4 regions of the Exiguobacterium sp. 17-1 genome follow, and region 4 is predicted to be linked to each of the others. Evidence: riboswitches for the same ligand, from Rfam matches in the RefSeq annotation. Region 4 holds a riboswitch; each other region holds the start of a gene.
The links. A riboswitch is a leader RNA that binds a small molecule or an ion and turns the genes downstream of it on or off. The one in region 4 is predicted to bind thiamine pyrophosphate.

Region 1 (7,601 bases), on a different contig from region 4:
GGCAATCGGACTTTCCGGGCTTGTTGGAGTCAACAATTCAATATGCGCATCTTCAAATTCGATGACAGCAATATTAGAAGCAACCCCGGGTGTCGGGTTACTATACTCGCGGATTAATGTTCCTCCCAAAATAGTCGTATAGAATGTGATCGCTTCCTGCATATCCCGAACAGCGATGCCAGTATGGTCCAAATGCATAAACAGTTCCTCCTTTACTTCGATAGTCATAGTGTGTCAAACTCTTTCCCAACAAGCAATGTAGAAGGTTCGATTGGAATGTCCGCATAGAGGCGAAAAGAGAACTTATCAAAAATGACATCTTCCTGAAATATAATAGAGGGAAAATGAATGCTATAATCAAAAACGTTCTTATAATTTTTAAAAAGTATTATTAAATTTAAATATCATCATTTAATTACTTAATATAAACCACACAGAAAAAGAGGGAATACTACATGAAAAAAACGTTCGCGTCGCTCATCGTTTCTGCACTTATTCTTTCATCGACTCCTCATTTCGTAGTAGCAGATGATTTAAGTGAACAAAAAGCTAAAAACGAACAAAAACAACAAGAAAATGCCAACACTCAAAAAAACTTAGAATCGTCTGTTAATCAAGAAGGACAAAAAATTTCGAAAACACAGCAAGAAGTGAATCGTCTAGACGAAGCATTAAACGAAAAAATGTTTGCAGTTGAAACAAAAGATCGTCAAATTAAAGCAACTGAAGCTGAAATCGTTGAGCTTGGGAAACAGATTGAAAAGTATAAAGCAAAATTAAAGCGTCAAGAAAAACTTCTCGGAGACCGCCTTCGTGTCATGCAAGAAAATGATGGGAACTCTATTAAATGGGAAGAAGTCATCTTTGGTTCAAAAGATGTCGGAGATCTTGTCAGCCGTGTGTTAGCCGGGAAATCAATCTCGCAACAAGATGATAAAATGATTACCGACTACCAAAATACACAAAAAAAATTAGCAGCTGCACAACAGGAATTAAAAGATAAAAAAGCAAAACTTGTGACGGAGAAACAAGAATTAAAACGTCAGCAAGCAGAACTTGAGCAACAACTGAAAGAACGAAACAAACGTTTAAAAGAACTCCGGAAACAAAAAAAGAAATTTGAAACACAATTGATGGATGCAAAAGAAGTACAACAGATTTTGATTGCACAAGAACGTGCGATTGCAGCCGAAAAGGCAGCACGCGAACGTGAAGCACGTATCGAAAAAGAGCGTCAAGCACAAGCGGCACGTGAAGCGAAAGCACGTGCAGAAGCACAAGCAGCACAAGCGGCAGCGGCGCAACAAGCAGCAGCTGAACAGCAGGCGGCAGAAGCGGCTGCAGCTAAAGCAGCAGCAAAAGCGGAACAAAAGTCGTCAGCACCTGCGACGTCAACGAAACAATCTACACCATCTGTGACTGTGCCAAAAGCAGCACCTGCACCAACACCGGAACCGGCAGCACCAACGCCTGCTCCATCATCTTCTTCTCTGTTTATTCACCCAACAAGTGGATCAATCACACAAGGATATGGTTCAGCAAGTGGCTCAAATGGTTACTCTTTCCACAATGGGATTGATTTCGGTGCTCCAGTCGGTACTCCGATTGTTGCAGCAGCAACAGGAACAGTGATTACTGCATCAAGCGGTGGTCCGTACGGTAATCATGTCATGATTGCACACCAATTAAATGGGAAAACATATACAACGGTTTACGCGCATATGAGTTCATTAAATGCACATGCTGGACAACGTGTCAGTCAAGGACAACAAATCGGTGCCCTTGGTAGCACAGGGAATTCAACAGGCCCGCACTTACACTTTGAAATTCATGTAGGTGGTTACAGCTACAGTGCTTCAGGACCAGCGAATTCTGTAAATCCAATGTCGATGTTATAATTACGGAAAAAGCGATTGCTGCGGCAATCGCTTTTTTGTGTGTCTTGATAAAAACAAAAAATGTTATATTACAAAAAAACGCTTTCACTTGAAACATAAATGAAATTTTACTGAAACTATTACGGTGCTATAATCAATCTCAGGCAGAAATACTTTGAATTAAATACTTTTCAAATAAGAAATCATACATAAGCGAGGAAACCAGACATGTTAAAAAAATTGCTTGCAACAGTATTGTTAGGGGTGTTACTTGTATCCACTGCACCGACTTCTAGTCATGCTGCAACGATTAAAGAAAAGAAATCTCAAAACGCGACAGAGCAGCGCCGGTTGGAAAAAGCCATCAAAAAACAAGAAGCTAAAATATCAGTGGAACAACGCGAAATCAATAAAATTGATGCGGCCATCAACGAAAATATTTTTCGGATTTCGGAAAAAAACAAACAAATTGAACAATTAAATCTTCAAATCAAAGATCTTGAAGCGGAAATCGCCCGTTATGAAATCATGCTTACCCGGCAAGAAGAGTTGCTCGGAGACCGCTTACGTGTCCTTCAAGAAAATGATGGGAATTCTATAAAATGGGAAGAAGTCATTTTTGGTTCAAAAAACTTGGGTGATTTATTTAGCCGTGTCATGGCCGGGAAAAAAATTGCCGAGCAAGACGATAAAATGATTTCTGCTTATTTGGAAACACAAGAAAAGCTAGCAGAAATGAAAAAAAATCTTATTGCTAAAAAAGAAGAGCGTGTTCAAGAAAAAGAATCATTGCTTGTCCAAAAGAAACAGTTAAAACAACAGATGAAAGAACGGAGTGCAACCCTGAAAAAATTACGTAAAGGGAAAACAAAGTTCACGACGAAACTGTTGAATGCAAAAGAATTACAAGCGACTTTAGAGGCTCAAGAAAGAGCGATTGCGGCAGCAAAAGCTGCAGCGAAAGCAGCGGCAGAAAAAGCGGCTGCCGAAAAAGCAGCGGCTGAGCGTGCGGCAAAAGAGGCGGCAAAATCAACGCGTGAATCAAGCGAAGCAACGGTTCTTCCGACTCCTGTCAGCAGTGTGCCGACAGGATCAGCGAAGTTCATTCGTCCAGCTTCAGGTGGTGTTTCACAAGGGTTTGGACCGGCGAGTGGGGCAAACGGATATACTTTCCATAATGGTGTCGACTTCAGTGGACCCGTCGGATCACCGATTCGAGCAGCGGCTTCCGGAACAGTCATTACGGCCGGGAGCGGCGGACCTTATGGAAATCACGTCATGATTTCGCATTTCCTTGAGGGTCAGGTGTACACAACAGTGTACGGTCATATGAATTCGTTATCGGTTTCTGCAGGTCAAACGGTAACTCAAGGTCAAACACTTGGTACTCTCGGCAGTACCGGAAATTCGACAGGACCGCACCTACATTTTGAACTGCATATCGGTGGATACCAATATAGTGCGACAGGACCAGCCAACACGGTCAATCCACTTGGATATCTTTAAAAACGAGCTTCGGCTCGTTTTTTTGATAGTGCTGTGATACAGTGAAAAAGAATTTAAATTACGAGCAACTAGGGGAGCTGGAGGAGTCCGGCTGAGAGGAAAACCATTCTGTTTTCGACCCTGTCACCTGAACTGGATAATACCAGCGTAGGAAAGTTGAGATCGAAGACATGAGTACTTCAATCAGTAGAACTGATTGTTCATGGCGTCGTCTGCTTTTTTACAGCGGACGGCGCTTTTTGTTGTCCGTTTTCTCCTTATTTGCTCACAGGAAAGTGAGGAAGTGGAATGAAACATGTATTGACGATTGCTGGATCCGACTCTGGAGGCGGAGCGGGAATTCAGGCAGATTTAAAGACGTTTTCAGCACTCGGTGTATACGGAATGAGTGTCATCACGGCGATTACGGCACAAAATACGTTAGGTGTTCAAGCGGTCGAAGATGTATCCCCAGAGCTCGTGGAAGCACAGTTGACATCCATCTTTTCAGATATCCGTGTCGATGCGATTAAGATCGGAATGGTTTCCAATCAAGACACGATCCAAGTGATTGCAAGACAACTGGAAAAACATCAGCTTCCGGTTGTTCTCGACCCCGTCATGGTCGCGAAAGGTGGTCACGGCTTGTTACAACCGAATGCAGAACATGCATTGCTCGAACAGCTTTTACCGCTTTCGACGCTTGTAACCCCTAATATTCCTGAAATCGAGCGGATGATTGGCCAAACGGTTCACTCCCTTGATGATATGAAACAAGCGACGGTAAAACTGGCTGAAAAACGAGCAGGAGCTATTTTGCTCAAGGGCGGACATTTGGAAGGACACGACGCCACCGATCTTTTATATGCGGACGGACGATATGTCGTCTTTGAACAAGAACGGATAGAGACCCGTCATACCCATGGAACAGGCTGTACGCTATCTGCTGCTATCGCAGCTCATCTTGCCCTCGGTCATTCACTGGAAGACAGCATCAGTCATGCAAAACGTTATGTGACGGAAGCCATTCGTCACGGTTTTGCGCTCGGACACGGTATTGGTCCGACACATCATTTTCATGAACTTTGGAGGGATACACATGCTACGACGCATCCATGATAAAAAACCGTTGATTCATCATTTAACGAATACCGTAACGATCAATGACTGTGCCAATATGACACTTGCCCTTGGCGGATCTCCTGTTATGGCAGATGACCTGTTGGAAGTGGAAGAGATGGTCGGGCATGCAGATGCTATCGTGATTAATACTGGGACGATTAATCCAGACATGCGCCAAGCTCAAATTTTAGCAGGGAAAACGGCTAATCGATTGGGTAAACCGGTCATTCTGGATCCGGTTGGCGCAGGAGCGACGGCATTAAGAACAGATTTTATGAAGCAATTGATGGAGGAAATCACCTTTACGGTCATCAAAGGAAATGCATCTGAAATCAAGACATTACTTGGACAGACCGCTCGAACGAAAGGAGTCGACGCTGCTGAAGGAGAATCCCTGGATTTTCAAAGTATCCATGATTTTGCATCCCAAACGAAACAAGTCATCGTCGTAACAGGACCGATTGATTTTGTGACGGATGGAGATCGTCAACATTATCTGGATGTTGGTACGAAACGTCTTGGTCAAGTGACGGGAACAGGATGTATGACCGCTTCTTTGATTGCGACGTTTTTAGGAGCCGGATACGATCGTTTTGAGGCGGCAGTATTTGGGACATATGCTATGGGGAAAGCAGGGGAGTCGGCTGAGGATTATCCTGGTATCGGGAGTTTTCGGACCGGGTTGTTCGATGCAGTGAGCTTGATGACGGAAGAAAATTTGCCGGAGGTGCAGACAAATGGACAGTGAATATTTGATTTACGCAGTGACCGATCGACGTTTGCATCCGCATCTTTCCTTGGCGGACGCCGTCGAAGCATCGATTAAAGGAGGCGCAACGATTGTTCAATTACGGGAAAAAGATAGTTCGGGCAAGGCTTTTCTGGAATCAGCCATTGCGTTGAAAGATATTACCGCACGTTACGACATTCCGCTCATTATTAATGATCGGATTGATATCGCTTTATTGGTCGATGCCGGTTTGCATATCGGTCAAGATGATATTCCTTTAACTGAAGCGCGTCGTTTGTTACCGGAAGCGACGATTGGTGTTTCCGTTTCAACAGTGGAACAAGCTGTTGCGGCAGAACGGGAAGGCGCAGATTATTTAGGGGTCGGTTCACTCTTTCCGACAGCGACGAAACAAGATGCAACATTCATGGCGCGAGCGACGTTAGAAGAGATTCGTAAAGCCGTTCACATCCCGTTGGTTGGAATCGGTGGGATTACCGAAACGAACATTTCAACACTTAGTTCACTAGTGGACGGATATGCTGTGGTTTCAGCTTTATTTGCAAGTGAAGACATTCAACGAACGACGAAAAAGTTTAAGCAGACCGTGAAACAAGTGCGTCAGAGCGTCTCCGACAGGGTATAGTTCACTTAGAGGTGATGGTCGTGAAATGGCAGTCTGTTCGATTTCGAGGACGTTGGATTCGGTATAAAATCGAACCACAAATCATTCGAGTCGATAATCGCGGGAAATATCATTTAGGTGCAGTGCTATTTCCTTTCCCGAATCGTTATTCGTATCAACTAGCTGTGTTATTAAAGAATAAATACCGACAACAGTATAAACGTTCCTTGCTCATTCAAACGAGCTCAATCGCAACTGAAATCTGGGGGCACACACATCTAGATATTTTTTACCGGATGATGCTGTTTCTTCCGCTACCCCATTTTTTACGGAAGCGCTATAAAGAGCGCTTGAAAAGTACGGGCATTATTGATATCGGTGTGCGTGCCGTCGATTCAAACCGTATCGTATGGGATATCGGAAACTTTTTAGGTGGCTGGTTCTTTTACGCAATCTCAAGACGAAACCGTGATAAATGAAAATGTGCTTCAAATAGGAATCGTCTAATGAAAAAGTCTGCTTCCCGGTCTGGACGACGGGAAACAGACTTTTTTGAACTGTTGCTTTTCAGTTAAAAAGTTCAGATCAGTCAGTCACCTGAGTCCTGAAGTGATTTCCTTGCAATTCATTTGAAACGATGGTGGAATGAAAGGGAAAGAGGTGATGACGGTGGATGCACCACGTTGTGAAACGATTGCCATTGATCAAGTACGTGCAGAAGAAATTGAACAAATCGTCGATACGATTCCGACGACAGACATTGGAAAGTTGTTCAAAGTCCTGTCAGATGCCACGCGTTTACGAATTGCTTACGCCTTGACGGTGGAAGAGGAGCTTTGTGTCTGTGATGTCTCGGCTTCGGTGGATTGTTCGATTGCAACAGCTTCTCACCATCTCCGTACCTTGTTGAAACAAGGACTGGTGAAATATAGAAAAGAAGGTAAGGTCGTCTATTATTCGCTGGACGATCATCACGTATCGTCGCTCGTTCATCTAGCAATGGAACATGTAAACGAAGGTAAGGCGTCCTCTTGAGTTTACTGAACAACAAAACAAACACGTAACGTCCTTACGGGCGATACGTGTTTGTTTTGTTTTCGGAAAGCGGTTTAGACCGGTGAAATAAGATGATGGTCGTTGCAATCAACAAAAAAGCTAAAATAGATAGGCTGAAGCACATTCGTTTATATTCTGCCGTCATTTCAGTGGCCAATTCTAGTTTTTGTTCAAGATCACGATATAATTTTTCTTTAATTTGTGACAAGTCTTCAAGAATCGTTTGGGTGGTTTGGGTCGTTTGTTTAGCTAATTTTTTAGCCCGTTGCGGATGATCTGTTTCATAGACGGTAAAAACTTCTTGAATCTCTTCCTCCCAGGCATTATTACGCAACAGTAAATCTTTAACCGCACCAGGTGTCTGATTGGAGGAATTTAATAAACGCCGTAAATCATGAACTTTAGAAGTAGAAAAGTAATATTGTTCAATGTAACGGTCATCTTCATATAACAACAGGCCGCGAACAGCATTCGCCCGGTCACGATTATGTTCGATCAATTGATCTACTTGTTTAATCATTGGAATATCTTGTCTATGCATCTCTTCAGTCAATTTGGAAATCGTTCGATACCCACTTAAAGCATACAGAAGTGGAATCGAGGCAAACAGACTGACGATCAGGATGAGGGTGATACGGTGCCGCCATAGTTGATTCATGCAATCCATCCTTTTTTACAAAACGTAATGTCATTAGCTTAACCACTA
Region 2 (7,601 bases), 260 kb from region 4:
CAACAAAAAGACCTCTGTTTCGTATGCCACAGGTGATGGCACCATCGGAACAGAAGTCTTTTGGATGTTATGCCCGCTGATCGAGCCGATGACTGACAGCCGTCAAAGCGGCTGCGAGTAAGGCAACGGCACCGCCGACAAGGGCGATGTTCATGATCGGACCGTTCGCATAGACGAGTCCGCCGAGTGCGGAACCGAAGGCAATCCCGACATTGCTTGCGACCGGCATCAAGGAAGCGGCTAGTCCTTTTGCTTCCGGATTAAACTTCTCTGCCAGGTCAATCAGATAGATTTGTGTTGAGGTCGTCAATAAAATCGACATCAAGGACATCAAGGCAATATTGATCAGACCAAGTGACACGGATGCTGTCGTCACGTAGAGAGCAGCGAGTACGATCGCCTGAACGATAAAGACGAACCGTAGACGGCCGATCGGATTTTTGCTGGCGATTTTTCCGGCCAGGATGTTACTGAAGATCGAGACGACGCCGTACGCGAGTAAAATCGGACTGATCCAGGCCGACGGTAGCTTCAATTCCAGCTCAAGGACTGGGACGAGATACGTATAGACGACGTACGTCGCACCGAATCCGAACGACGGAATGAAAAAGGCAATCATGATCCGTGGATTGGCGAGTAAACTGAGCTGTTCCCGGATTGAACCGGATGATTCCGATTGCTGGACCGGAACGACCTTCAGGACAGCGAGCAAGGCGACGACACCAAGACTGCTTGTCAGCCAAAATGTAGCAGCATAACCGGCGTGCTGTCCGATGAACGTACCGATCGGGACACCGAGAACGTTTGCCATCGTAAATCCACCAAAGATGAAGGAGACAGCGACGCCGCGTTTCGCGATCGGCACACTGTCGCTTGCGACGACCATTGCCAGTGAAATCAGGACACCCGTCAGAACAGCCGTCACGATTCGTGACACGAGTAACAGTTCATAGTTCGGTGCAATCCCGCTGCAGATATTCAGGATGATCCAGACGAAAATCAGACTGAGCATTAACTTCCGTCGCTCAAGGTGTCCAGTCAAGGACATCGTAATCGGTGTTCCGATCGCAAAGGCAATCGCGAAGGCGGAGACGAGCGTTCCGGCTTTTGCAATCGTGATGTTCAGACCGTCCGCGATTTCTGATAAAATACCGACGATGACGAATTCGCTTGTTCCAAGGACAAAGGTCAACATGGATAACGTCGCGATTAACAGCCAGTCGGCTTGACTCAAACGAGTCGATGATGATGACATAAACAATTCCCCACTTCTGGCGCCTGTGCGCAAAAAAACTATCGTGTTTCAGAATAGCATGATTTAAGAAGGGCGGAAACCGGATTTACCTGTCACAGGAAAAGAAGCATTATTTTGAATAGACAGTCAATTTCACTTGCCATGCATTCGGGTATACTAACAGAGTAGGAAACATCACTTAAATCAGAAAAGGACGTGATCTTGATGCAAGCAACAGTCACTTGGAATCAGAAGATGGGTTTTAGCGGGGAAACCGAATCAGGACATCACTTGGCAATGGATGCCGCACCGGAAAACGGCGGAGACAATCAGGCACCCCGACCGACGGAACTCCTGCTTCACGCCGTCGCCGGCTGTACCGGCATCGATATCGTCTCGATTTTAGAGAAGATGCGTTTGACATTGACATCATTTGAAATGGATATCGAAGGGGAACGGGCAGATGACCATCCGCGCCGCTTCACGACAATCTCGATCCATTACCGGCTCGAAGGCGATTTACCGGACGATAAAGTCCGCCGGGCGATTTCGTTGTCCAAAGATAAATACTGCTCGGTCTCCCAGTCCTTGAACGCTGAGATTGAAGTCTACTATTCCATTAATGGTGTCCGGAACGAGGAACCGATTTGAAACGGATTGTCCCTGTCCTGTTAACAAGCGTCCTGCTCGCCGGTTGCGCCGATGAACCGACACAGCCTGTCGAGCCGCAACCGAAGCCGGCGAAGAAAACGAAACCGCCGCAGCCGGATCGATCCTCTGCCGCTGAACGGGAGGCGAAACAACTTAAGCAGACCGTCTCGAAGATGTCGACGGCGGAAAAAGTCGATCAGTTGCTGTACATCGGCGTGACGGGAACAGCCCTGACACAAACGGACCGTCAATTACTGCAGGACCATGCGCTTGGAGGCGTCCTGTTACTCGGCGGCAACATCACATCGACCGAACAACTGAAGACCTTTACAACAGCGATTGCCGAAGCCCAAAATGCTGATTCAAAAGCGTTCCTCGGGTTTGATGAGGAGGGTGGGCGCGTCAGCCGGGTGCCGGATGCCAAACTCAAGTTATCGCCGAGCCTGTCATTTGGTCATAAAAATGATCCCGGATTGATGAAGGAAGTCGGGCAAACGCTCGGTTCGATTTCCCGTTTTTACGGCTTCAACATGGATTTCGCCCCGGTTCTTGACGTCAACAGTAACCCGGCGAACCCGATTATCGGTGACCGGGCACTCAGTGCAGATGCGGAACAGGTTGCCCGGCTTGGTATTCCGTTGATGCAGGGGATGAAGTCGGAAGATGTTGTCCCGGTTGTCAAACACTTCCCGGGTCACGGGGATACGACCGTCGATTCGCATGTTGGTCTGCCGCGGGTCGATGCTTCGAAAGCGGAACTCGAACAGACGGAACTGGTACCGTTCAAACGGGCGATTCAAAACGGGGCCGAGATGGTCATGGTTGCGCACATCCTGTTCCCGGCACTCGATCAAAACCGTCCGTCGTCGTTGTCGAAACCCGTCATGACCGGTCTGTTACGGGATGAACTGAAGTTTGATGGTGTCATCATCACGGATGATCTCGTGATGGGAGCAATCACGGAACGGTACGGACTTGCCCAGGCAGCAAGTCTTGCCCTCGAAAATGGTGCTGATATGGCGATGTTCTCATCGCCCGGCGGATACTCGTCCGTTCATAAGGAAATCATGGCGCGGATCAAACAAGGAAAATTGTCGGCAGCAGATCTCGATCAGAAAGTCGGGCGGGTCTTACGCTTAAAACAAACGTATGACTTGTCGCAAACGAAACGCGTCGACAAGTATGAACAGCTGATCAAGCAGGTCAAAGCGGTCGAATCAGACATGCGACGCTGATCAAGGGTGGAATACACGTGACTATCCGTGGTAAACTACAGACGTACCACACAAATTAATATCTACACTAGGGGAGTCTCGCAGCAGACTGAGACGGAAGTATCCGGACCCTTTGAACCTGATCTAGTTCGTACTAGCGGAGGGAAGTGGATTCCGATCAATCATCCGAGGATGCGACGACTGTCGCCCTTTTTTGTAGGACCACTCCATCAGTTCATGGGGTGGTCCTTTTTCGTGTGGAAAGGGGGAAATAATGACGCAGTTACATCTGTTGACAACCGGCAAGCAACGTCCGGACGTGCTCGAACGCTTGTTGCCGGAACTCGCTGCAACCGTCGACCGGATTCATCTGCGGGAGCCGTCATGGTCGGCGAAGGAACTGGTCGCGTGCATCGAAACACTCGTGCGACGAGGCGTAAAGACAGAGCAATTAATTGTCCATGACCGGCTGGACGTGGCAATCGTCACCGGGACCGGAGTTCAGCTGACCACACGGAGTATTCCGGTTGACCGTGTCCGGAGCCGTTTCCCGGAGCTGGTGATTGGTCAATCGGTCCATTCATTGACGGAAGCGGTGGCGGCAGAACAGGGGGGTGCTGATTACGTCCTATACGGCCATATTTTTGAGACGGGATCGAAACCCGGTGTACCGCCAAGAGGACTTGATGCCTTAAAACAGGTTGTCGACTGGACATCGATTCCGGTTATCGCAATCGGCGGAATTAAACCGGACAATCTACAGGATGTCATGGCGACAGGCTGCTCAGGTGGCGCCGTCTTGTCAGGCATTCTTGGTCAAACGTCTCCGGTTGAAGCAGCCGGACGGTTCCGGGCGGTGATTGGACGATGAAGCAACCGGATGTATTGATTGTCGGCGCCGGCATCATCGGTTTGACGCTCGGTTATGAGCTCCTTCAGCGTGGACAAAGCGTCCATTTGCTTGAACAGTCAACAGTCGGACAAGGGGCGACACGGGCAGCAGCAGGGATGCTCGCGACGGACGAAGAACTGTCGGAACCGTTACATGCGTTAGCGGCAGTCAGCCGTACACTTTATCCGCAGCTTGTCCGTCAATTGTTCGACGAGACCGGGTTGAAGAGCGGCTATCTCGAACTGCCGTTTCAGCTCAGGCAGGCAAATCAAACCGTCCAATTTGAACGGGTCGGTCAAGTCGATCCTCCGTTGCTCGTCCGCGCTTTACGGCAAGCGATTGAACAGCGGGGCGGGGTGATTGAAGAACAGGTGACTGTCTTGCGTCTTTTGCGGGACAAAGAGACGGTAACCGGGGTTGAAACAAGCCGGGGACGGCAATTTGGTCGACAGGTCGTCATTGCCGGTGGACGAGGATCGGAACCGTTGTTGCAAACGATCGGGATTTCGATTGACACGCTCCCGGTCAAAGGCGAGTGCCTGTCTGTCCGCCTCGCAACCGGTCAACTCGAACAGACCTTGTTTCACGAGACGGTGTATCTCGTCCCGAAAGCAGACGGACGGATCATCATCGGCGCAACGGAACACGTTGGCGAGGAATCGACGACGGTCAACGCGGGTAGCGTCTCGGACCTGTTGACGGCAGCGATCGATGTGTATCCGCTGATCCGTGATGCGGAACTGGTTGACATCTGGTCCGGTGTCCGGCCACAAACTCGTGACGGATTACCGTATCTTGGACGGGTCAAAGGGGTTGCCGGTTTGTCGGTCGCGACGGGACATCACCGGCACGGTATCCTGCTCGCTCCGGTGACAGCGCAAGTCCTCGCCGATTGTGTCATGAACCGAAAACCGGAAGTTACGCTGGAGAAGTTTTGTTGCAGACGACACGAGGAGGAGAATACATGCAAATCCGATTGAATGGGAAAGCCTATCCACTGGCAAAACATACGAAGACGCTACACGACTTGATTCAGCAGTTGAATATCGATGAACAGGTCGTCATCATCGAACAAAATCATCAAATCATCGACCGGTCCCGGTATACGGATACGAACGTCCAACCCGGTGATGTCGTTGAAATCGTTCATTTTGTAGGAGGCGGATAACATGTTAGAAATTGGCGGAAAAACATTTACATCACGATTATTACTCGGAACGGGAAAGTACCCGGACGCTGAAATACAACAACAAGCGGTCGAAGCATCGGAAACGAACATTTTAACGTTTTCCGTCCGGCGTTTTGACGTCTTTGCGAAAGAACAGACGAATCCACTCGCAGCACTCGACTTAAGTCACTATGATCTGTTGCCGAACACGGCGGGCGCAAAAACGGCGGAAGAAGCCGTCCGGCTGGCCCGTCTCGCCCGGGCATCCGGCATGTGCGACATGGTCAAGGTCGAGGTGATCGGTTGCGACAAGACGTTATTACCGGATCCGATCGAAACCTTGCGGGCGGCAGAGGAATTGATCAAGGACGGCTTCATCGTCTTGCCGTATACATCGGATGATTTGTTGCTCGCGCGTCGGCTCGAGGAACTGGGCTGTCACGCAATCATGCCGGCAGCGTCACCGATCGGTTCAGGGCAGGGGATTTTAAACCCGCTTGCGCTCAGTTTCATCATCGAGCAGATGACGGTCCCGGTCATCGTCGACGCGGGGATTGGTTCACCGGCTGACGCGGCTTACGCGATGGAACTGGGTGCCGACGGTGTCTTGCTGAATTCTGCGGTCGCCCATGCCAACGATCCGGTCAAGATGGCACAGGCGATGAAACTAGCGGTCGAAGCCGGGCGCCTCGGTTTCGAAGCGGGACGGATTGAGAAAAAACGGTATGCGACGGCAAGCAGTCCGACGACTGGAATCAGCCGCCCATGACGGATCGCTACAGCCGCCAAATCCGCTTTCGTCCGATCGGACAAGGCGGACAAGAGCAATTGGCTGAGCGCCGCGTCGTCATCATCGGTCTCGGTGCGCTCGGGACAGCCAGTGCGGAACAGCTCGTCCGGGCCGGTGTCGGACATTTGACCCTGATCGACCGTGATTACGTCGAGTGGAGCAATCTCCAACGGCAACAACTGTACACGGAACGGGATGCCCGGGAACGGCTGCCGAAAGCCGTCGCAGCCAAGCAACGGCTTCGCGACATCAATTCGACCGTGACGATTGAAGCGATAGTCGAGGACGTGACGGCAACGAACATTGATCGACTCGTTGCGCAGGCAGACCTGATCATGGATGCGACAGACAATTTCGCGATCCGGATGCTGATCAATGATGTCGCAGCGAAACGGGAGATTCCTTGGATTTACGGAGCCTGTGTCGCGAGTTATGGCATGACATACACCGTTTTACCGAAGGAGACGCCTTGTCTGCATTGTTTGCTGAATCACCTGCCGAAGCAACAGGAGACGTGCGATACCCGGGGCATCATCAGTCCGGCTGTCCAACTGGTCGCCTCGCATCAAGTGACGGAAACCTTGAAACTGTTGACGGGTTCGAAAGCAGCACTACGTCGGACGTTGTTGTCGTTTGATCTTTGGACGAATCAGCAGAGTCAGATTGATGTCACGTCCTTAAAACAATCGGCCTGTCCTTCGTGCGGCGACGCTGCCGTCTATCCGTATCTCAACGGAACGCCGCTCCAGTTCGTCACGTTGTGCGGTCGGGACACCGTTCAAGTCCGGGGAGAAGGGGAACGGGACTTGGTCCGGCTTGAAAACGAGATGCTGGCACGCGGGATCAAAAGTCAACGGAACCCGTATTTACTGATGTTTGAAACGGCGCAGAACCGGATTGTCGCCTTTGCCGACGGGCGGATCTTAATTCACGGTGAAGCGGATCCGGAGCAGGCAAAACGAACATATACGACATATTTCCAGTAAGCGTTCACAGAAAAGTAAACATTTTTTTTCGATACATGTTTTAGATGTTTAAAAAAGAGGTAAATAAGACTTCAGACGTAAGTCGGAGCTTTTTAGTTAAGATTGAATGTGAAGAGGAGTGATTACGATGAAACAAGAATTCGATCAATCGATCCAGTCATTGGATCAGACGAAGCGGACAGACCACGCAGCTGAAGCCGTTCAGCAGGCGAATTGGAATCCAGACCGGTATCGGACGAATCTGAATCCGTTTTATCTGTCACCTTGCAGCGTCGAACGCCGGGAAGACCGTCAACAGGAAGTTGACCGGATTGTCGAAGTCGAGCCTACATCCTCCCCTCTCCAACAGTTATTCGAGCAGAAACAGGAAGAGCATATAACAGCTACTGAACCAGGTTCCGCCAAAAATCCCGGTGGAAAATTTACGACTGGGATTGTCGTCGGAGCAATCATTGGAGGATCCGTATCCATCTTCACATCGGTGAAGCGATTTCGTCAAAAGCGTCGGACCCACTGAGGATGACCTCTAACGTGTTGTAAAGAACCGTCTCCTTGTTAAAAGGAAGGCGGTTTTTTGTTTAGGAAAACAGGAGGGGACGGCAATGCAATCAGATGAATCCAAATCCAAGGTGTTCTCTTCACTCGCAAAACCCGCACAACGGGCAT
Region 3 (7,601 bases), 640 kb from region 4:
TTGACCCGCTTACGGCAGATTTGCTGTGATCCGGCGTTGTTTGTCGAAGATTATACAGGCGAATCCACAAAACTTGAACGACTGCTTGAAATCATTGAAGAAAAAGTAGCGAGCGGACATCGGATCCTGATTTTTTCCCAGTATACGAAGATGCTGGCCCGGATTCGGGAACGACTGGCAGCACGGCAACTTGCCCACTTTCTACTGACCGGTGAGACACCGGTTGAAGACCGGGTCGCACTGTGTGACCGGTTTAATGCCGGTGAAGTCGATGTCTTCCTGATTTCCTTGAAAGCCGGCGGGACCGGTCTGAATCTGGCGACGGCAGATACCGTCATTTTATACGACAGCTGGTGGAATCCGGCCGTCGAGCAACAAGCGGCTGACCGGGCCCATCGATTGGGACAGCAGTCGCCGGTCGAAGTAATCAAGTTATTGATGACCGGGACAATCGAGGAAAAGATGGCGGAATTACAAGATCGCAAAGCACTGATGATTGATGCCGTCTTATCGGATCAGAAGCCGGATATTTTAACGATTCGCGAACTCGTCCGTCTGCTCGATTCCCCCTCTTTTATCGATTCAGCAGATGATTAACCACACAAATCAAAGGAAATCTTAAAAAAATGAAAGACCTTCAATCCGTTGTCTAGCAACAGGTTTGAAGGTCTTTCGACAATCAAATTCAGAAAAAAAGGTTTTAACTTTTGAAAGACAGGGGTATATCTACATTAGCACCGTACAACACGGTCGCTTTTCAATTATTGTTTCTCAATATCAGCGTAATGACCTGGGAGAGAAATGCTACTTACTCACTTCGTTTTTCATTTCTGAATGAAATCCAGTTGAACTAGCATTTAGCGCAAGAATTTCTGTTGGAACCTATTGTTCCACTCCTACATTCATTACCTTTTGAGGGCTATACCAAATTCAAGGGGGAAATGAACATGTCAGTAACATTAAAAGTAGAAGAACGCGAAGTACGCCCACGCTCACTTAGAAAGCAATTACGTCATGAAGGAAAAGCTCTTGGTGTCGTGTATGGCTACAAAGTGGAAAGCACACCGATTTCATTCGATGAAAAAGAATTGGTCAAGGTTGTCCGTGATCATGGCGAAAACGTCTTGGTTGCTCTTCAAATCGGCGGTAAAAAGGTCAACACGTTGATCAACAAGCTTGATATGGATATCTTTACACCAACGATTAAACACGTTGAATTCATCGCTGTTAAAATGGATGAAGAAACAGAAGTCGAAACGGATATCGTCCTCGTCGGCGAAGCAGCCGGTGCGAAACTTGGCGGATTCCTTTCACAAACACTCTTTAAAGTAACAGTTGCCGCAACACCAGATAAATTACCGGAACGGATCGAAGTTGATGTAACGGATCTTGCAATCGGAGATTCAATTACAGTAGCTGATCTTCCGGAAGAAAAAGATTTCCGTGTCGTCACAGAAGGTGACATCCAAGTTGCAGCAGTCGTTGAATCGACACTTGAAGCTGAACTTGAAGAAATCGAAGAAGCAGAAGCTGAGGCACAAGCAGCTGATGCGGATACAGCGACAGACGATTCAGAACAAACTTCTGAAGAGCAAGCTGAAGAAAACAAAGAAGATAAAGAGTAATCTTTTCTCTCCTCCCCTCGTGGGAGGTTTTTTTATGCATATTGACAAGTCACGGCGACAGCCGTACAGTGAAGAAGGTACACATCATTGACACATCCACTAGGGGAGCCAGTTGGCTGAGACGATTCACTTCGGACCCTTTGAACCTGATCTAGTTCATACTAGCGTAGGAAAGTGGAGCGGAATCCTCGTGCTCTTTTTCTGCATCTTGCAGGTTACACGACCGCTCTCTTTTCATAGAGGGCGGTCTTTTTTGTGGTTTCTTTGTGGATGTGCATTTAAAGGAGTAGTGATTATGAACAGTTGGAAAATGAAAGAAATCATCGTCATGATGATGCTCGCCGTCGCGTGTGGTGTCCTCTACTTAGGGTGGTCGACGTTATGGTTACCGATCTCGGCCATCTTCGGACCGGTCGGATCAAACTGGATGTTCGGTATCTGGGTCATTGCCAGTCCCCTAGTCGCCTACATCATTCAAAAACCAGGCGCAGCATTGATTGCAGAAGTCGTCGCTGCTGCCGTCGAATTGTTTACGGGGAGTCACTTCGGCTTATCGGCACTGTTGATTGGATTTGCACAGGGAATCGGAGCCGAGATTGCCTTTGCCGTGTTCGGCTACCGGACGTTTAATACGTTCACCTTGATGTTGTCCGGTGTCTTCGCCGCCGTCGGAAGTATGGTTTACAGCCTCATCGTGAATGGATTTGCCTACTATACGACGACGACCCTGCTGTTGACGTTTTCCCTGCAACTCGTCAGCGGAGCATTGCTCGGTGGATTGCTCGCAAAAATGATCGTCGACGCGCTCGTTAAGACGGGGACACTGAACGGTTATGCGGTCGGACGGCAACGGAAGCAGCGTGCCGCATGATGCAGTGCGAGCACCTGTCCGTCCGTTATCCGGATCAGGATAACGCGGTCTTACACGACTTGTCGATCACGATCCAAAAAGGAGAAACGACCTTGCTCGTCGGTCCAAGCGGCAGTGGCAAGACGACCTTTTTACACGTTCTTGCCGGTCTGTTGCCGGACACGATTGAAGCAGATGTCACCGGTCACTGGTTGACCGAGGGAACGGTCGGGATTTTGTTCCAACAACCGGACGATCAGTTTTGTATGCAGACGGTCGGCGCGGAAATCGCCTTTAGTCTCGAGAATCGACAGATCGCCCGCAGTGAGATGGAGGAACGCATCCAGTTGCTGTTGGCGCGGGTCGGACTTGATCTTGCCTTGACGACACCGATTGCCGAACTGTCCGGCGGGATGAAACAACGGATTGCTCTAGCCTGTGTGTTGGCACTTGAACCAGACATCCTGTTACTCGACGAACCGACGGCACAACTCGACCCGAGTGGTCAACGGACGATGATGCATCTGATTGAAGAATTGCATCACGATCCCGACTTGACGCTCGTTCTGATCGAACATCAGCTCGATCAGTGCGTGACGTTTGCCGACCGGGTAATCGTCTTTGAAGGTGGTCGCTTATTGCTTGATGGCACACCGTATGACGTGTTTCATCAACAGCGGGATGTGATGACAGCGCTTGGCATTGCGATGCCGCTCCTCTACCCCTACGGACTTGAGACTTTACCGGAGCTGTCCGGACAAGCCTGTCATCTGAAGAAACGTCCGGTTGAACGTCGAGCGGTTGGAACGGAGCGGACATTTGAGCTGACGCGGGTCCGTGTCAAACGGGGGGAACGGACGATTCTTAACGATTTTTCATGGACGACCTTTTCCGGTCAATGGATCATGCTCGTCGGACGCAACGGGGCTGGAAAAAGCACGGTCCTTGAGACACTGGCAAAATTACTTCCGTCTAAAGGCGATATCCGCTTGTTTGACACCCCGCTTCGGAAATGGTCGGACCGGACGTATTACCAACAAGTCGGCTTTGTTTTTCAGCAACCGGACTTCCAGTTTCTTAAACAGACAGTCGCCGACGAACTTGCCATCAGCTGTGCTACCTTTGATCCGGAACGGGTCCAGACGGCTTTGCGTCACTATCGACTGACCGATGTCGCGGATCAGTCTCCCCTCGCGCTCAGTCTCGGACAAAAAAGACGGTTGAGTGTCGCGACGATGTTACTGGAACGAAAAGCTGTCCTATTGCTCGACGAACCGACCTTTGGACAAGACGCTGAGACGACGGCACACATCATCGACGTGCTGCATCAAGCCCGGGAGGCAGGAACTACGGTGATCATGGTGACGCACGACATGGAGCTGGTCCACCGTTACGCCGACCGTGTTGTCGTCATCGGCGAAGAGTGTGTCCAGTTTGACGGGACGCCGCTGGAGTTGTTTCAGGAAGAAGCACTTTTGGAACAAAACCAACTGTTCCGTCCGGTATCGTTTCTTTATCAACAACTCGAGGAGGTGAAATACCGTGCAGGAAAACGACACACCGCTCGCACGTATTAATCCGGCGGTCAAGCTCGGAACGCTTCTCTATGTGATGATGTTGCTGATTACGACGTCGAGTCTGCACGTGACGCTTGCCTTATCAGTATTTGCTGCCGTAGGGGTCTGCAGTTCCGGTTGGCGTTTGCCGGTGCTCCTTCTGCGTTTGGCTCCCTATGGTCTCTTGTTTTTATTGACGTTTTGGATGATGGCGGCGTTTGGCAAAGGCAGCACCGAACTTTGGACGTTCGGCTGGTTTCGGATTACGGAAGAAAGTCTTGATCATGCCTGGTTGATTGCGACCCGGATGCTCGCTTTTGTCTTCCTGAGCTTAACGTTCGTCGCGACGACGGACGCGACACGGTTCGTCATGAGTCTGATTCATCAATGTCATCTGCCGGTTCGCCTGGCCTACGGTTTTTTAGCCGGTCTTCGCTTTATTCCGATCTTTCGGCAAGCGATCCGGACCATTCGTCAAGCCCGGCGTGTCCGCCAGCAACGGTCGATTTGGCCCTGGCAAACGTTTTTTGACATCAGTCTGCCGCTCTTTACGACGAGCATCATCCGGTCGGAACAGATTGCGATTGCGATGGAAGCGCGTCAGTTCCAAACGAACCGGACGTATTATGTCCGACCAATCGTCACCCGCTTCGATTTGTTGTTTTTTGGTCTCGTCAGCAGCATCGCGACGTCGCTTCGTCTTTTTGTCTGACCAGCGGGAGATTACTTCCCGCTACATCAGGGAAATACCATCTCAGGTGTAAAGAAATCAAAAAAGTAGGTGAACGTCGTGAAACGAATCATTTTAGTAGGTGCGGGTCATGCACATTTAGAATGTATCCAACAAGGTAGTCATCCGGATGTCGACTGGATCGTCATCAATCCTTCACGCTATCAATATTATTCCGGGATGTTCTCGGGGTTGGCGGACGGGACCTATACGCTCGATGAGACCCGGATCGATGTCAAAGCGTTGTGTGAGCGCCACGGGAAGATGTGGATCGAGGACCGGGTTATTCGAATTGACGCGGCGAATAAACAGGTAGTATGCCAGTCCGGACAAATCCTGTCGTATGACATCGTGTCGTGTAACATCGGTTCGCGCGACTGGGAGATTGCCGGTGCACCGCGTGTGACGATAAAACCGAACTACCGGATTGATCAAGCGCTCGAGGTGTTTAGGAATGCCGTTTCCCCTGTCATCGTCGGCAGTGGCGCAGCTGCAGTCGAGATGGCGGCGTCTTTTCGGTCCGCCGGCAGTCCGGTGACGCTGATTCACGAGGAACCGTTGCTCGCGGGTCATCCGGCTGGTCCAAAGGTTGCGAAACGGCTCGATCAACTGGGGGTCAAACGAATCGTCGATCGGTTTGATACGCTGGAAGATCAAACGGCGTGGTTACAATCCGGTCAGTCGATCCAGACGGATGCCCTGTTATTTTTAGGCGGTGCCCGTGCGAGTAAACTGTTCCAGAAATCGGATTTGTACTGTGACGCGCGAGGGTTTCTGCTCGTACATGAAACGTTGCAGGCACTGGAGGATCCGTCGATCTTTGCCGTCGGTGACTGTGCGACGCTGACCGCGTATCCGGACACACCTAAAAACGGGGTGACGGCCGTTCGTCAGGCACCGGTCTTATTGACAAACCTACTTCGGTTCGTGAATCAAGAGCGTCTGGTGACGTTTCGGCCACAACGGCGTTATTTGACGATCCTTGCCCTCGGCGGTAAACAGGCGACATTGCTGTACGGGCGTCACTATCAGACCAACCATCTCAGCTGGTGCCTCAAACAATGGATTGACCGTCGGTTTATCCGCAACTATACGAATTGATCCACCAATCACGGATGTCCGTGATTGGTTTTTTTATCTGTGTTGACTCCTTGTTCAAAAAAATAACCATTTTTATACAGGTCTGATATGGTAATATGATGGATATAAAAAATAGAGGAGGAATTGTCATTAAAAAAGGGTTACTGATGATGGGTCTGGTCTCCAGTCTTATTTTGACCGGCTGCGGACAAGAACGGTTGCTTCAATTGGAACCGGTTCCTGCCTATTGGACCGCACATGCATTTGCTTCCGGTCAATACATAGAAGAAGAGGTCATCGTGGAACAAAAGAAACAATTGTTGCGGACGTGTATGGAGAAAAAAACGGTTCCTCTACCGAAATCATACCGGACGTTGCAGGCATTCGGCATGGTTTTTTCATTGAATGATTTAGAGTTTCAACCAACTCCGACCGAGGTGGTGTATCTTGCACAAGGTCAGCAGTTGTATGTATCCTGTCGTTCGTCCAAGACACACGAATTGCGTGTCCACCGGGTGAAAGCGGCGGATCATCCATGGGTCCGCTTAACAAAGGGTCAGGATCGCACCCCGATGAAAGCACCGGCTCTCATTCCGCTGACAAAGGAACAACAGGATCGGCATATCTCCACTAATCGGGACACGACGGCAGAAAATGAATTTGTGCGAGACTTGAAGCCGTTTTACGGTCTTCAATTGCCAGTTTCGGGACAATTGTTGTTTGTCATGACCGAGTCCGGTAAAGAACATATCATTCGAAATATTCCGATGTCGTCCCTTCACCAGCAAGCGGAGTTTTACCTGGTAAGCCGCCGACATGCCGACGGCTCGACATCCCGTTCGTTGACCTTTTCACGCTACGATTGGGAAATCATGGACCGGCAAATCATGACAGCATACAAATCTGATCTGATCCGCATGAAGCAATATCCTTTGCCGAAAACCTTACCGTTGAATCAAACGATTCCGTTCGTGACGCTCCAGATAAAAGGAGAGCAGATGGTAGAAGAAAAGACACTCTCGATACGTTATCAGCCGGTCTATCGTCCGGTCGACGAATACCAAATTGAGGCTGAACCGACGCAGGGAATGACAGCCTACTTCCATCCGACGATGACATCGTTTGAAAAAGCGAAACGGTCCGAAATGGTCACCCTGCCAAATCAGCTGTCCCGAGCGATTGCCAAAGAGTTGAAAGCTGTCACACTGGAAGAACCGCAAGGAGCAAACACACCGTTCTCATATATGACGTTGCTTGAAGACGGCAACACTCAAACCTTTAAAGTCTACGTTAAAAAACGCGCCAACAAGACGGATCTTTACTTACAAGATCAACGGACGAAAAAAAGTGCCAGATTGTCAGGTGAGTTGGCACGGCAAGTCAGCGAAGAATTAGAAGAACAGTGATGCTGAGCGGTTTCCTGCTCCGCTAGTTATGATGTGAGACGAGCTCACTTAAAACCCCATCTGCTTCTCCTGAAGGAAAAGCAGATGGGGTTACGTGTTTTTTGCAGTTAGACCGTTTGGCTTGATTTGATGTATGAAACAAGTGTTTCCGTAAACTTCTCACGTTCGTCGAGGAACATCCCGTGTCCACTCTCTTCAAAAACTTCGAGACGTGAACCGCTGATGTTTTCATGCATGACTTCGGCAAACTCGAACGGACAGACTTGGTCTTTTTTTCCGTGCATGATGAGCGTATCGACCGAAATCTTCGGCAGACCGTCCCGTAAATCTTCATCACGTAAGGCAATCGCCGAT
Region 4 (7,601 bases):
GGAGATTCAGTAAAGGAGAGGCTGACGTTTTCTAGTCGATAGACCATCCGGCTTGTTTTGCCTTGTGCATTAAAAACGACATCCGGCGTCTCGGCTTCGAGTTGAGGACGTTTAATGCGTTCGATCCGTTCAAGTGCCCGTTCCATCGATTTCGCTTTCCGAAACAGCTTTTCGCTCGGCGGAGAAGCTTCATTCGCCCACTGGCGGAGGCGGCGGATCGCATCCTTCATTTGCTTGATTTTTTTTTGTTGTTCCTGATAGGCATGGAATTGTTCGAGCAACAGACGTTCTTTTTCCGTCATATAGTACGAATAATTCCCCCGGTATAGTTGGATCTGACCATCTTCCAGTTCGGCAATGCTCGTCACGACCGTATCGAGAAATACACGATCGTGTGACACAATTAGAACGGCGCCAGCATAGCTCGATAAAAATGATTCAAGCCATTCGACGGCTTCGAGATCAAGATGGTTCGTCGGCTCATCGAGAATCAACAAATCGGGTTCGGTTAACAGCATACGTCCGAGGCAGATTTTCGTTTGTTCGCCGCCGCTGAGCTGTTCGAACGACCGGTCGAGTAGAGGATGTAGCCGTAAACCGTTGATCATCCGGTCGACCTTGGATTCAAGCAGATAACCGCCTTGCCGCTCGAATGTTTCCGTCACCTTCGTGTACTGCTCAAGCAACGATTCAATTTGATCCGTGTTCATTGCCATAGCTTGTTCGAGATCGTGTAGTGATTGTCGTAAGTCGAGCAACGGGGCAAACGCGGTCCACAGGACATCCAGTCCGGTCATGTCGGAATTGTATACCGGTAACTGTTCCAAGTAACCGATCGATAGTCCACTTTTTTGATAGATGGTTCCGGCGTCGGGTGAATCTAGTCGTGCAATCAAACGCAGGAGGGTCGTTTTTCCGCTACCATTGCGTCCGATTAAACCGATCCGATCATGTGGTTGGATGAAGAGGGACACATCGGTTAAGATGTCATCGCCTCCGAATTGTTTTGTCAGGTGTTGGATGTCGCAGATCATCATATTAAAATTTCCTCTCTGACGCATCAAAAAAAGGAGAGTGCAAACAGCACTCTCCTCGACTCGTGGAAGATGCGCTTTGCTTTATTTTTCGAGTATGGAGTTCTTCAAAAAAGGGCAGACTGACCCCTTAGAACGCCATTCCATGAAAAATTGCGCGCAACAGATAAAGTTGTTCCATCAACCAATGCTTACACGCAGCAAAACCCATTTCTTCCCACCACCTTTTCTCATTCGATATCTTTATTTTACCATGTCACCTGGAAGGAAAGAAAGAACAGATTATTTAAATAAGCCGGCGATCGAGTTGAAGAAGGCACTTAAGCCGTCAAACAGCTTTGCAAAAAATCCTTTTGTTTCTTCTGATGTTGCAAAGGCCTGAATGTTTTGCCCGGCATCCTTCAGTCCACTCTCAATCTGTCCCCAGTTGAGGTCGGCTTGTTCCATTTGGTTAAACAAACCGGTCAAACGGTCCATTTGGGCGTCGGACAGATTGATATTGTTATTTTGAATGACTTGGACGATGACGTTCTCAATCTCGACTTTCGTTTCCGGTTTCTGTTTGGCGATTTCCGCTTTGATTTCGTTCATCAAGTCGGCGACCTTGTCCGTCCCGACTGTCTTCCCGACATCTGACGTGACCGACAATTCTTGCTGGGCCAAATCTTTTCGTTCATCGGTCAGTTTAATGCCGGTCTCAGCCGACGTTTGGTCGTAGGCTTTCATGATTCCGGTCAAGGCAGATGTTCCGGTTACCTTGTAAGGAGACGTAATCGTGATGTCCGCATCGGTCACACCGGCCGTGACAAGCGCATTGAGGTACATGTCCTTTGTGACCCAGGTGATGTTTTCCGTTGCAACGGACAGACCGTCGCCTTTTTCAGCCAACTCGATCTTGGCGGACGAATACATCCCGCCGCCGCGTTGGGACTGGGGAATGTTTTTCCCGAGATATTTTTCTTCATCCGCAGATGTCGCGATGATCGGAGTGATGCCTTCCGGTGCGTTCAGACGGGACAAGACCCATGTTTTATCCTTCGCTCCGAGCGATTCGCCCAGTGTGATAATCGTTTTGTCGACGACCTGTTCGGCAGATGCGGCCGTTGGCAGTAATAACGTCGTAGCAAGTAATGCCGAAGCGGTCCATGTCATGGTTTTATTCATAAAAGTTCCTCCATAAGTTAAGTATCAGGTACTAAATTTAGTCTAATCGACCGGCGACAGAAGAGAATCGGTCTCAAGGACGAGCCGTCATCCACCTTCCGTCATGTTCCATTGTACAAAAAAATGGAGTGAAATGACGAGAATGGGTCAATTTCACATCAAATCATGATAAACTCAAAATAAATCAAATAGCGACCACTAGGGGAGTCAGTAGGCTGACTGAGACGACGAAGACGTTCGGACCCTTTGAACCTGATTAAGTTTGGACTTACGGAGGGAAGTGGCGTGGACGATCCTCTTTTTATGGTCTTTTCACGTCATGCCTGACATCGGGTGTGGCGTTTTTTTGATTACAAAAGGGGGAAAAAACATGACATTCAGTGAAGAAATCCGGCAAGCGGCAAGACGGTATTGGGACAGCAGCTTTACCCATCCATTCGTGACAGGGATTGCGGATGGAACACTACCGGAAGCAAAATTTCGCCATTACGTCCTACAGGATGCCTATTACTTAAAACATTTCGCGAAAATTCAGGCGCGGGCCGCGTCGAAGGCACAGGACTTCGCGACGATTGCCGAACTCGCGGAACATGCGACGTCGACCTATGCTGCAGAACTCAGTCTGCATCAATCGTTTTTTGAACCGCTTGGGATTTCGGACAAGACACTGGCAGAGTTTGAACCGGCACCGACAGCATACGCTTATATTTCGCATATGCACCATGCAAGTGAAGGGACGCTCGGGGAGACCATCGCTGCGATTTTACCGTGTTACTGGCTTTACTATGAGATTGGACAACAGTTACAGACGGCGACACCGGCTTCACCGATTTATCAGCAATGGATTGCGACATACAGTTCCGAGTGGTTCGAGCGGGTCGTCTTTGAACAAATTGATCGTCTGAATGATTTGGCGGAGCGGGCAAGTGCCGAAGAACGGGAACGGATGAAACAACATTTTGTCAAAAGCTGTTATTACGAATTGATGTTTTGGCAGATGGGCTGGACGGAAGAGACGTTTGAACAAATTTATCTACGGACAATGGACAGACAAGATGTAAAGTGAAAAAAGTAGCTTGAGTAAAATATATGGAAGTAAAAAAACTCCACGCCTGATCGAATCACGAAAAGGGGAAACGTGGAGTTTTTGTAATGAAACGAAAGGTACTATCAACCGAAAATCAACAAGTTGATTCATATAGTTGCATATGAACATATTTTATGTTAATTTACTAATTACACGCATATGCACATGTTTGTGTGAAAAGAAGAGGGGATGAATGATGAAGGTATACGACTACAATAAATCCATCGGGCGTAAGGTAGTGACGCTTTCTCGGCTGATTGGATTTGGGTTGAATAAAAAATTTAAAGAACTTGATTGTCCACTTACATTTCAACAATGGAAAATCATGACGGCATTGAACTATCAAGAAGGAATTTCACAAAATCAATTGGCTGAAATCGTTGAAAAAGAACACACGACAGTTTCCAAAATTGTTAACACGTTAATTAGAAAAAACATGCTTCGAAGAACGACGGATGTGAACGATAAGCGGACGAATAATGTGTTTTTAACGGAAGAAGGCAGAGAAGTACTTGAAAAACTTGCTACCGATCAAGTCCAAACGTTTTTAGACAGTTTAGTGGACGACATTCCCGAAGCGGAAGTAGAAATCTTTACTTCTGTATTAGAACGTATGATAAAGAAAATCCAATGATTTTCTTTATCGTATGTTCTAATATTTTATTGAATATGTGCATAGGCAACTAATAGAGAATAGAGGGATTAGCATGGACGTATCAACATCATTAGCTCAAAGCAAACGTAACAAATTAATGATTATTTTAACAAGTGTATTAGTGATTTCAGCAATGAACACGACGATGTTCAATGTCGCATTACCAGCGATTGGCGAACAATTTTCATTATCTCCTTCGCAAACGGGATGGATTGTAACCAGCTATTTGATTATTTTCGCTGTAGGAGTAACCATCTATGGTAAATTAGCAGATCAATATAAATTAAAAACGTTGATAACAACGGGAATCATACTAATGGCTCTGGGCTCGCTGATTGGTTTGCTGGCTTTAAATTATCCTTTGTTAGTCATCGCGCGTGTCATTCAAGCGGCAGGGGCAGCCGTACTTCCTGCTTTAGCGATGATTATCCCAACCCGCTACTTTACTCCTGAAACACGAGGACGTGCGATTGGAATGACTTCAGCCGGTTTGACGTTTGGAATTGCAATAGGTCCGATTATCGCTGGACTGATTTTGACATCCTTTAGTTGGAATAAACTGTTTATCATTCCGCTCGTCATGGTGTTGAGTATTCCTATCTTCCGGAAGTATCTGGGGGACGAAAAAGGAACGCAGAGTAAAATTGACTTCATAGGTGCGTTATTACTTGTTGCAACGATTGTGTCCTTCATGTTAGTAATCTCACAATCGAGTTGGATCCTCTTCATCCTATTTGTTTTATTCCTGGGTGCCTTCGTTTGGAGAATTAAAATAACAAAAAATCCGTTCATCCATCCGGGTTTATTTAAAAATAAATCTTATACATTCACGCTTTTAACCTTCGCTTTAGGTGCAGGTGCAGCATTCTCTCTACCTTATCTTTCTCCTTTGTTGTTTGTGAATGTAAACCATCTTTCGCCTTTCGCAAGTGGTCTATTTATGTTTCCAGGGGCATTGATTGCAGCACTACTTGCTAAAACCGGTGGTAAGATTGCCGATACCAGAGGGAATGCTACCCTTGCCTACATGACGATTCTTTTGTTCTTGATCTGTTTTGGATTACTTTCGTTTTTTGCAGGAGCTTCTGCTTATCTTGTAATGGTGATACTGATTTTAGGATACGTAGCCCAAAGTCAATGGCAAGTCGCGATGGCGAATACTTTATCTAATACATTATCAAAAGAACAAGTTGGCATTGGAATGGGATTGTTCATGTTAGTCAATTTCGTAGCAAGTTCGATTGCTGGTACGTTCATAGGGAGAGCACTCAGTAGTCGTTCAAGTTTCAGCTTCAATCCTTGGCACAACCAAGCGAGTGGAGGCGAGTACAGTAATATATATGTAGTATTAAGCGTAGTTGTTATCATTACTGCTATTTTATATACGGTGGTTTTAAGAACAACTAAAAATAAAAAATCAAATTAAGCTCTAATTTATGTGCAACGAAAGTAAACGGCATATTGAGTAATAAATAAAAATCAAGGTTGAATTGAAACTAAACTAAGAAAACAAAAACACCGGATACGACTAAATTGTCGAGTCCGGTGTTTACGTTCACGCGTTCTCTTGTCTGCGATATTCAGCTGTGTCGTTCAATCAAATCCGCCAGACGTTGTTTGACGGCAGTCGGATTGTTTAAATCCTGATTGGATAAGGAAAGTTTTGTCATCGTCTCGTCCGTACCGGCCATCTCACTGAACAGCGAACCGAGACTGTGGGCACGGCGGTCGATTTGGACGACGATGTCGATGCCGGACCGGTCTTGCAACAGGATGACTTCGATTTCGTCCAGCTTGTGAGCATAATGGGTACCGCGGGCAGAATACTCAAGTTCCTGCGCGATCGGCAAATCTTTCCGGAAGCGACCCAGTAATTTTTCTGTATCGGCTTTCTTGAGGCGGAATCCGAGATCTTCCATCGCTTCAAGAATGACCGATTGGTAGTCATTGGCTTTGACGACGACAGCATCGTGGTCAGAAGGGTCAACCGCCTGCGCGATATCAAGACCCGTCTCGATCCACGACTTCGATTGGCTGACGGAAAGTGGTGTATTAAAAGGGACTTGAAGCGTAAACGGTATTTCCCGTTCGACACCTGCTTCGATCGTAAACGGGGCTTCATTTAATGCAAACCGGTCCAGTGTGAACGTCGTGAATGCCGTGCTGTCCCCGACTTCTTGTTTGTACTGGGTATTGAAGGCGAGATAAATCCGGGCGATTTCCTGATCGACGTTACCGCCTTTAATATGAACGACCCCTTGAATCGTTCCACCGGGTTCACAGTGATCTTGTTCGAGTCGTGTATCGACCGTTGCGGCACCGATGCCGATTTGTGAAAGAATTTTTTTGAACATGTTGTGTTCCTCCTTTAAATTAAGTATGACGACTAAAAATAAAGCTTGCTTGCTTGTCGAACGCGGGTGAATTTGCTACAGTTTCGAAAGACCAAACAAAAAAGGACGGGACGATACGTGGAACTAGACCAATTAAAAGACCTGCTCACTGAAAAACTGCAGGCAACTTCACTCATACACGCGACGATTAGCGGTCCGCGTCAAAAATCAAACGATCTGCGTCGAATCAAGTTAAAACCGATTCTACTTAGAGATACGTATGCAATCCAGTTAGAGTTTCAACATGAACGGATCATTAAGCATGAGAATTTAAGTATAGAAGAATTTATTTTGCGAATGGACGACTATTTTAACGAATTTCGTCAATTTTTATTCCGTTTTGAAACGGAAGAAGTCCAGTTCCAACTCTCGAAGAAAATGAAAGTTTCACTGAAGACGACAGGCAAGGAACCGGTAAAGGCCGAACTGTCTCACAATCGAAAGAAAAGCCATTTGTTAGAAGACGGCGTGCCGGTACCGTTTTTGATTCGTCTTGGTGTCATGACGGAAGAAGGACAGGTCAAGCGTCAAAAATACGATAAGTTTAAACAAATCAATCGTTTTCTTGAATTCGTCGAAGACAGTATCGCAGCATTGCCGCAAGGACGGACGCTACGGATTTTAGATTTTGGATGCGGGAAGTCGTATCTGACGTTTGCTCTCTATCATTACTTGAAAATCGTCAAGGGATTTGATTTAAACGTCACCGGTCTTGATCTCAAAAAAGAAGTCATCGAAGACTGTACCGCCATCGCTGCTGATTTAGGGTATGATGATTTATCGTTCCGTGTCGGTGATGTCCATGATTACGACCAGGATACGGAAGTTGATTTAATGGTGACGCTACATGCCTGTGACGTTGCGACGGATGTCGCGCTTGCCCGGGCAGTCGACTGGAATGCATCGGTCATTCTCAGTGTCCCGTGTTGTCAGAAGGAGTTAAACCGTCAACTGGATTGTTCACCGCTCGACGTCATGCTGCAACATGGATTGATTCAAGAAAAGTTTGCTTCGCTCGCAACAGATTCCATCCGGGCAGAGTTGTTGACACTTGTCGGGTACGAAACGCAATTACTTGAATTCATTGATTTAGAAAACACGCCGAAAAATATCTTGATTCGGGCTTATAAAAATCCGAAGCAACCAACGGAAGAAAAAATTGACCGGTATATCGCTTTCCGAGACCTGTTACACGCTAAACCGTATTTAGAACGTGAATTGAGCGGCAGACTTGGACAGATTTCACCGAAACTCGTACAATAAAGAAG

Region 1: it holds a riboswitch for thiamine pyrophosphate, as region 4 does, so the genes downstream of both, thiD (bifunctional hydroxymethylpyrimidine kinase/phosphomethylpyrimidine kinase) here and tenA (thiaminase II) in region 4, are expected to answer to the same signal.
Region 2: it holds a riboswitch for thiamine pyrophosphate, as region 4 does, so the genes downstream of both, tenI (thiazole tautomerase TenI) here and tenA (thiaminase II) in region 4, are expected to answer to the same signal.
Region 3: it holds a riboswitch for thiamine pyrophosphate, as region 4 does, so the genes downstream of both, MUN34_RS05980 (ECF transporter S component) here and tenA (thiaminase II) in region 4, are expected to answer to the same signal.

What each region holds. Positions count from the first base shown of each region.
Region 1 is NZ_JALIGJ010000006.1:98,689-106,289, forward strand. Features, by position in the region: gene MUN34_RS14405 (VOC family protein) at 1-198, opposite strand, end outside; gene MUN34_RS14410 (murein hydrolase activator EnvC family protein) at 456-1,898, shown strand; gene MUN34_RS14415 (murein hydrolase activator EnvC family protein) at 2,106-3,383, shown strand; TPP riboswitch at 3,444-3,554, shown strand; gene thiD (bifunctional hydroxymethylpyrimidine kinase/phosphomethylpyrimidine kinase) at 3,672-4,481, shown strand; gene thiM (hydroxyethylthiazole kinase) at 4,462-5,232, shown strand; gene thiE (thiamine phosphate synthase) at 5,222-5,860, shown strand; gene MUN34_RS14435 (hypothetical protein) at 5,875-6,318, shown strand; gene MUN34_RS14440 (ArsR/SmtB family transcription factor) at 6,509-6,874, shown strand; gene MUN34_RS14445 (CHASE3 domain-containing protein) at 6,909-7,553, opposite strand.
Region 2 is NZ_JALIGJ010000002.1:465,994-473,594, reverse strand. Features, by position in the region: gene MUN34_RS08240 (MFS transporter) at 68-1,255, opposite strand; gene MUN34_RS08235 (OsmC family protein) at 1,460-1,885, shown strand; gene nagZ (beta-N-acetylhexosaminidase) at 1,882-3,120, shown strand; TPP riboswitch at 3,180-3,282, shown strand; gene tenI (thiazole tautomerase TenI) at 3,374-3,970, shown strand; gene MUN34_RS08220 (NAD(P)/FAD-dependent oxidoreductase) at 3,967-4,971, shown strand; gene thiS (sulfur carrier protein ThiS) at 4,956-5,159, shown strand; gene MUN34_RS08210 (thiazole synthase) at 5,161-5,928, shown strand; gene MUN34_RS08205 (ThiF family adenylyltransferase) at 5,925-6,935, shown strand; gene MUN34_RS08200 (hypothetical protein) at 7,063-7,452, shown strand; gene MUN34_RS08195 (helix-hairpin-helix domain-containing protein) at 7,538-7,601, shown strand, end outside.
Region 3 is NZ_JALIGJ010000002.1:90,746-98,346, forward strand. Features, by position in the region: gene MUN34_RS05970 (DEAD/DEAH box helicase) at 1-597, shown strand, start outside; gene MUN34_RS05975 (50S ribosomal protein L25/general stress protein Ctc) at 948-1,625, shown strand; TPP riboswitch at 1,717-1,815, shown strand; gene MUN34_RS05980 (ECF transporter S component) at 1,921-2,496, shown strand; gene MUN34_RS05985 (ABC transporter ATP-binding protein) at 2,493-4,052, shown strand; gene MUN34_RS05990 (energy-coupling factor transporter transmembrane component T family protein) at 4,018-4,743, shown strand; gene MUN34_RS05995 (NAD(P)/FAD-dependent oxidoreductase) at 4,822-5,862, shown strand; gene MUN34_RS06000 (hypothetical protein) at 6,009-7,247, shown strand; gene MUN34_RS06005 (alpha/beta fold hydrolase) at 7,355-7,601, opposite strand, start outside.
Region 4 is NZ_JALIGJ010000002.1:729,888-737,488, reverse strand. Features, by position in the region: gene abc-f (ribosomal protection-like ABC-F family protein) at 1-1,037, opposite strand, end outside; gene MUN34_RS09560 (DUF1002 domain-containing protein) at 1,317-2,198, opposite strand; TPP riboswitch at 2,389-2,494, shown strand; gene tenA (thiaminase II) at 2,569-3,264, shown strand; gene MUN34_RS09550 (MarR family winged helix-turn-helix transcriptional regulator) at 3,479-3,919, shown strand; gene MUN34_RS09545 (MFS transporter) at 3,993-5,366, shown strand; gene MUN34_RS09540 (sporulation protein) at 5,521-6,294, opposite strand; gene MUN34_RS09535 (class I SAM-dependent methyltransferase) at 6,412-7,596, shown strand.